3 regions of the Bacillus sp. GW821-FHT01G09 genome follow, and region 3 is predicted to be linked to each of the others. Evidence: riboswitches for the same ligand, from Rfam matches in the RefSeq annotation. Region 3 holds a riboswitch; each other region holds the start of a gene.
The links. Region 3 has a riboswitch for S-adenosylmethionine ahead of metI (cystathionine gamma-synthase/O-acetylhomoserine thiolyase). Riboswitches for the same ligand answer to the same signal wherever they lie in the genome.
Positions count from the first base shown of each region.

Region 1: linked by a shared signal. The riboswitch ahead of metN (methionine ABC transporter ATP-binding protein MetN) and the one ahead of metI (cystathionine gamma-synthase/O-acetylhomoserine thiolyase) in region 3 are both predicted to bind S-adenosylmethionine.
Region 2: linked by a shared signal. The riboswitch ahead of metK (methionine adenosyltransferase) and the one ahead of metI (cystathionine gamma-synthase/O-acetylhomoserine thiolyase) in region 3 are both predicted to bind S-adenosylmethionine.

Region 1 is NZ_JBWKWL010000001.1:184,879-187,080, reverse strand. Features, by position in the region: gene AC07VD_RS00955 (toprim domain-containing protein) at 1-25, shown strand, start outside; gene AC07VD_RS00950 (thioredoxin family protein) at 27-347, shown strand; gene AC07VD_RS00945 (SCP2 sterol-binding domain-containing protein) at 454-798, shown strand; SAM riboswitch class I at 913-1,019, shown strand; gene metN (methionine ABC transporter ATP-binding protein MetN) at 1,125-2,150, shown strand; gene metP (methionine ABC transporter permease MetP) at 2,143-2,202, shown strand, end outside.
Region 2 is NZ_JBWKWL010000003.1:480,143-482,344, forward strand. Features, by position in the region: gene metK (methionine adenosyltransferase) at 57-1,259, opposite strand; SAM riboswitch class I at 1,427-1,565, opposite strand; gene pckA (phosphoenolpyruvate carboxykinase (ATP)) at 1,762-2,202, shown strand, end outside.
Region 3 is NZ_JBWKWL010000002.1:305,928-308,129, reverse strand. Features, by position in the region: gene metI (cystathionine gamma-synthase/O-acetylhomoserine thiolyase) at 1-979, opposite strand, end outside; SAM riboswitch class I at 1,047-1,167, opposite strand; gene AC07VD_RS06995 (esterase family protein) at 1,335-2,057, shown strand; gene AC07VD_RS06990 (YjcG family protein) at 2,094-2,202, shown strand, end outside.

The DNA.
Region 1 (2,202 bases), on a different contig from region 3:
TGAAAGAAAGTCCCGAGGTGTATAGCATGAAAGAACTCCAAGAACACGAACTTGATCACATTGAAGATGATGTGTACCTTCTATATTTATATACTCCGTTTTGCGGCACCTGCCAGCTTGCAAGCAAAATGCTGACAGTGGTGAAAGAAATGCTGCCGGATGTCGCCTTCTATCAAAACAATGTCAATTACTCTCCGACATTCGCAAAAGCGTATCAAATTGAAAGCGTCCCTTGTTTTCTGCTGTTTAAAGGCGGAAAGATGGTCGAAAGAGGATATGCATTTCATTCCGTTTCTTATTTATATGAGCTGATCAAACAAAAATCATCTTCCGCATCCCATTTATGACATATTTCTCAGCATATCCAATGAAATTGTCGTTCGTTTTATAAAGGGGTTCTTGCGACAAAGAGAGAAATGTGTATGTATGACCAACAAATAGGAGGTTGTACATATGGAGAAAGCGGAAGTTTTAGAAGATGAGTATCAGCATCTGTTTTTAAAACCCCTTTTGAATGCCTCAACATTGCTCATTACCTTCCAAGGAGAAGCAGAAGCCTTAACCGTCTCAATAAACGAACAGGGAGAAATGAAAAAAGTTTCTCCGCCCCAAACGTCCAACCTGACCTTTTACGGAAACCAAACGGAAATTATTGATTTATTGCACGGAGACATTTCCCTTCAGCACCTTATTCAGAGCGGAAGCCTCAAAGTAAAGGGGTCATTCAGGGCCCTGTTAAAGCTGGAAGCCATTCTCTGGCTGACAAATGGATTTTTTCAGAGAATTTTAAAAAATTAAAAAATAATAAATTATTATAATAGTAAAAGTTGACATCATTTATTTTATTGACATTTAATCATTCGCCGTGCTATTCTACATTAAGAATTTCCGGACGAAAAAGACTATATATTTCTCTTATCAAGAGAGGTGGAGGGAAGTGCCCTATGAAGCCCGGCAACCATCAACACTGTTGAAATGGTGCCAATTCACACGAAGCGTTCAGCTTTGAAAGATGAGAGAAAGGCATTTTATATAAGCCTTTCTGCTCAAGTGTGCAGAAAGGCTTTTCTTTTGCAGAAAAAACCGGAAGATTTCTTAGAATAGTGTTAAGGCAGGTGATTGCTTTGATCAATCTTCAGGATGTTTCAAAAGTTTACAGATCGAAACATGGAGATGTCAATGCTGTCCAAAACGTCTCGCTTTCCATTAAAAAAGGTGAGATTTTTGGAATTATAGGATATAGCGGAGCTGGTAAGAGTTCCTTAATCCGTCTGCTGAACGGCCTTGAGAAACCAACCTCAGGAACCGTGGAAGTGGCGGGAACCAAGATTAATGAAGTAAATGGACGCGGTTTAAGAAAAGCACGCCATGAGATCAGTATGATTTTCCAGCATTTCAATTTGCTTTGGTCGCGGACTGTCAGAGATAATATCATGTTTCCTTTAGAAATTGCCGGGGTGAAAAAGAGCGAGCGGATCAAGCGCGCCAATGAACTGATTAAACTGGTAGGTTTAGAAGGAAAAGAAAAATCATATCCGTCCCAGCTGAGCGGCGGGCAGAAGCAGCGTGTCGGAATTGCCAGAGCGCTTGCAAACAATCCGAAGGTTCTCCTTTGTGACGAAGCGACATCAGCATTAGATCCGCAAACGACAGATTCAATTCTGGATCTATTGTCCGATATTAATGAAAGGCTCGGTTTGACGATTGTGCTGATTACGCACGAAATGCATGTCATCCGCAAAATCTGCAACAGAGTCGCCGTCATGGAAAACGGCAAGGTGGTCGAAGAAGGCGAGGTTCTCGATGTCTTTAAAAATCCAAAGGAACAAATGACAAAACGATTTGTTCAACAGGTGACAGAGCCGGAAGAAACGAAAGAGACGCTTCAGCACCTTCTTGATGATACAGCATCAGGAAAAATGGTTCAGCTCACATTTGTCGGTGAGTCAGCTGAACAGCCTCTGATTACAGAGATGATCAGAAACTTCAATGTCAGCGTCAATATTCTGCAAGGGAAAATTTCGCAGACGAAGGATGGGGCTTACGGTTCACTGTTCATCCACATTGACGGAGACGAGGAAGAAGTGCAAAACGTGATCCGATTCATTAATGACAAACAGGTGAAAGCAGAGGTGATCACGAATGTTTGAAAAATACTTCCCGAACGTTGATTTAACTGAATTATGGAACGCGACATATGAA
Region 2 (2,202 bases), on a different contig from region 3:
ACATGAATACAACGATAAAAAAGGGAAAGCCGCTTAACCAGTAAGCGGCTATAAAATTATTCTCCTAACGCTTCTTTACGCAGCTGCTCCGCTTTGTCTGTACGCTCCCAAGGAAGGTCAACATCGTGACGTCCAAAGTGGCCGTACGCAGCAGTTTGTTTGTAGATCGGACGGCGCAAATCAAGCATTTTGATAATGCCGGCAGGTCGTAAATCAAAGTTATTGCGAACAACTTCAATCAGTTTTTCCTCAGAAGCTTTTCCGGAACCGAATGTGTTGATTGAGATTGACACAGGCTGTGCAACACCGATCGCGTAAGCAAGCTGTACTTCGCAAGAATCAGCAAGCTCAGCCGCAACGATGTTTTTCGCAACGTATCTTGCCGCATAAGCTGCAGAACGGTCTACCTTCGTCGCGTCCTTACCTGAGAACGCGCCTCCGCCGTGGCGTGCATAGCCGCCGTACGTATCAACGATGATTTTGCGTCCTGTAAGTCCCGCATCCCCTTGAGGGCCTCCGATTACGAAACGTCCTGTAGGGTTGATGAAATATTTTGTTTCTTCATCAATCAGCTCTTCAGGAACAACCGGATTGATTACATGTTCTTTAATGTTGCGCTGAATTTGCTCAAGTGTAATTTCAGGGTGATGCTGAGTTGAAATAACAATCGCGTCAATGCGGACTGGTTTGTTATTTTCATCGTACTCAACCGTTACCTGTGTTTTGCCGTCAGGGCGAAGGTACGGAAGAATATCTTCTTTACGGACTTCACTTAGGCGGCGGGCTAATTTATGGGCAAGTGAAATTGGAAGAGGCATAAGCTCTTTCGTTTCGTTGCACGCATAACCGAACATTAATCCTTGGTCACCCGCACCAATCGCTTCAATTTCTTCGTCGCTCATTGTGCCTTCACGGGCTTCAAGCGCTTGGTCTACGCCCATCGCGATATCAGCAGACTGCTCATCAATTGATGTTAAAACCGCACAAGTTTCCGCATCAAATCCGTATTTTGCACGTGTGTATCCGATTTCTTTAATGGTTTGGCGAACCGTTTTCGGAATGTCAACATACGTAGAAGTTGTGATCTCTCCGCTTACAAGAACCAAACCTGTTGTCACAGATGTTTCACAAGCAACACGCGCGTTAGGGTCTTTCTTTAAAATTTCATCTAAAATACTGTCAGAAATCTGGTCACAGATTTTATCCGGATGCCCCTCCGTAACAGATTCTGATGTAAATAAACGACGATTTTTACTCATGATTTGCTTCCTCCTGCACAAGGCCTCCCGAAAGACCTTGTATATATGATACGGAACTCGCTCCCTCTTATACAATGTACAGTTATATTAGAGAATGTTAATTGGCATATTTATGAAATAAAAAAACCTTTTCCATCGAGGAAAGGGTTTGGTCTTTGTGCCTTTCACTCTTATCGCTCAAGGAATCATACAACCTTGCAACAGGTTAGCACCTTGGTTGTCTCACTCAGTTGAACATAATAAATAACAGAGAAACCGGTTGCTGGGCTTCATAGGGCCTGTCCCTCCGCCAGCTCGGGATAAGAGTATCCGCTCAATGAAATATCTTATCGTAAAAGGGTTTGCAATGTCAATATGATTCAGAAGAAATAGGCACCTATATTGAGGGAAAACAATGGAAATGCACACACAAAAAATAATAAATAGTATAGACTATTTGAAAATATATGTTATACTAATTAACAATTAGCAAAACACAAAAAACGATAAAGGAAGGTTTCATATGAACTCAGTTGATTTGACCGCTGATTTACAAGCCTTATTAACATGTCCAAATGTGCGTCATAATTTATCAGCAGCACAGCTAACAGAAAAAGTACTTTCCCGAAACGAAGGCATTTTAACATCCACAGGTGCTGTTCGCGCGACAACAGGCGCTTACACAGGACGCTCACCTAAAGATAAATTCATCGTGGAGGAAGAAAGCACGAAAAATAAGATCGATTGGGGCTTGGTGAATCAGCCCATTTCAGAAGAAGCGTTTGAGCGGCTGTATACGAAAGTTGTCAGCTATTTAAAGGAGCGAGATGAACTGTTTGTTTTCGAAGGATTTGCCGGAGCAGACGAGAAATACAGGCTGCCGATCACTGTCGTAAATGAGTTCGCATGGCACAATTTATTTGCGCGGCAGCTGTTTATCCGTCCGGAAGGAAATGATAAGAAA
Region 3 (2,202 bases):
TATCCATGTGCGTCTGGGTCGCAGGGTATGTAATAAAGCTTTCCACCCCGCCGAGACTTTCTGCAAAACAAATGGTCTTCAGTGCTTTTAAAAACGGATTGACCCATTCTTCTTTTTGCAGACGGAAGGACAGCATGCCGCCTTTTCCGGGATACAGCACATCCGAAATTTCTTCCTGCTCTTCTAAAAACGCCGCAAGCTCCTGCGCGTTTGCCTGATGCTGGCGCATTCTGAGGCTCAGCGTCTTCATTCCTCTCATCAGAAGCCACGAATCAAATGGCGGCAGGACGGCGCCAATCGCATTTTGATGCTGAAACATTTCCTCTCCGAGCTGCTCATCCTTCACCACGACAAGTCCAGCAAGCAAATCGTTATGCCCGCCTAAATACTTGGTTGCGCTGTGAATGACAATGTCAGCTCCCAGCTCAAGCGGCCGCTGCAAGACCGGTGTATAAAATGTATTATCTACGATCAGCAGAAGACCGTGCTCCTTTGTAATCCGGGCAATATGTTCAATGTCCGCCTCCTGCATGAGGGGGTTTGTCGGCGTTTCCACAAACACCGCTTTTGTATTCGGCGTAATCTTAGAGCGTAAACAGTCCTCATCGCTGAAATCATCATAATGAAAAGTCAATCCGTATTTTTTCCATTCATTTTCAAATAAACGGTACGTGCCGCCATATAGGTCCGATGAAACGATCAATTCATCTCCGCTTTTAAACAGCGCCATAATCGTTTGGATAGCAGCCATTCCCGAACTAAAGGCAAGCCCTCTCGCGCCGTTTTCTAAGTTAGCGATGGCGTTTTCAACAAGCTGGCGTGTCGGATTTTTTGTGCGGACATAATCAAATCCGGTAGATTCTCCGATCCCTCTGTGGCGGTATGCTGTTGATAAATAAATTGGAGCACTCACTGTTCCCGTGACTTCATCGCTACGGTTCCCAATTTGGGCTAATTTCGTTTCAACGTGCTGTGACATATAGCTGACACCTTCCCTTTTCAAAATAAAAACCCCTTCTTCATAAGAAGAAGGGGTTTAACGCTTCTTCTTATCTTCCAAGCATAAAAAACGCTTGCTGGATTTAGCACCTTGGCGCTTTGCACATGCAAAACAAGCCGGTTGCTGAGGTTTCTAAGGGCCAGTCCCTCCACCTCTCACGATAAGAAATATCGATTTCAATTTTCTGATTGTTTTATATTAGCGCAATTCACAGTTTATTTCAACACTTTTTTCTTCGTGTTCCGAACCGTTTAAAGAGAGAAATTTCTAATAATTCATGGTACAATAATTGAAAATGCAAGAAAGTATAGTGATGTCCTGGAGGAATGTTTTTATGGCACCGAAAAACGGCACAGTGCAAGAAAAGAAATTCTTTTCAAAAGAGCTTAACGAGGAAATGACCTTACTTGTTTATCTGCCGTCCAACTACTCCCCGCTTTATAAATACCATGTCATTATCGCACAGGACGGCCACGATTATTTCAGGCTGGGGAGAATCGGCAGACAGGTTGAGGAATTGCTGTCGAAACACGAAATAGACCGGTGCATTATTATCGGTGTTCCCTATAAGGATGTAAAAGAGCGCAGAAACACCTATCATCCGGAGGGTTCAAAATTTTCGGCGTATAAACGGTTCATCGCCCATGAGCTCGTTCCTTTTGCAGATGATGAGTATCCAACCTATCAGATCGGTTACGGCCGAACCCTGATCGGTGATTCGCTCGGAGCGACCGTATCACTTATGACAGCGCTTGATTATCCGAATATGTTTGGCAACATCATCATGCAGTCTCCCTATGTTGACAAACATATACTAGAAGCCGTGAATCAGTCAGATGATATCAAACACCTCTCTATTTATCACCAAATTGGAACAAAAGAAACTGACGTCCACACGACAGACGGGAACATTCTGGACTTTACAGAACCGAACCAGGAGCTGAAACAGCTGCTGGAGAAGAAGCTTTCCGATTATTATTTTGAGCCATTTGACGGAGACCACAAATGGACATACTGGCAGCCGCTCATCACCCCGGCGCTGAAAAAAATGCTTTAACACTCTATCATACTTTATTTCCAGGAGGGACATAATATGAAATACGGAATCGTTTTATTTCCATCAAAAAAGCTCCAAGACCTTGCAAACTCTTACAGAAAGCGCTATGACCCAAGCTACTCTCTGATCCCGCCTCATTTGACGC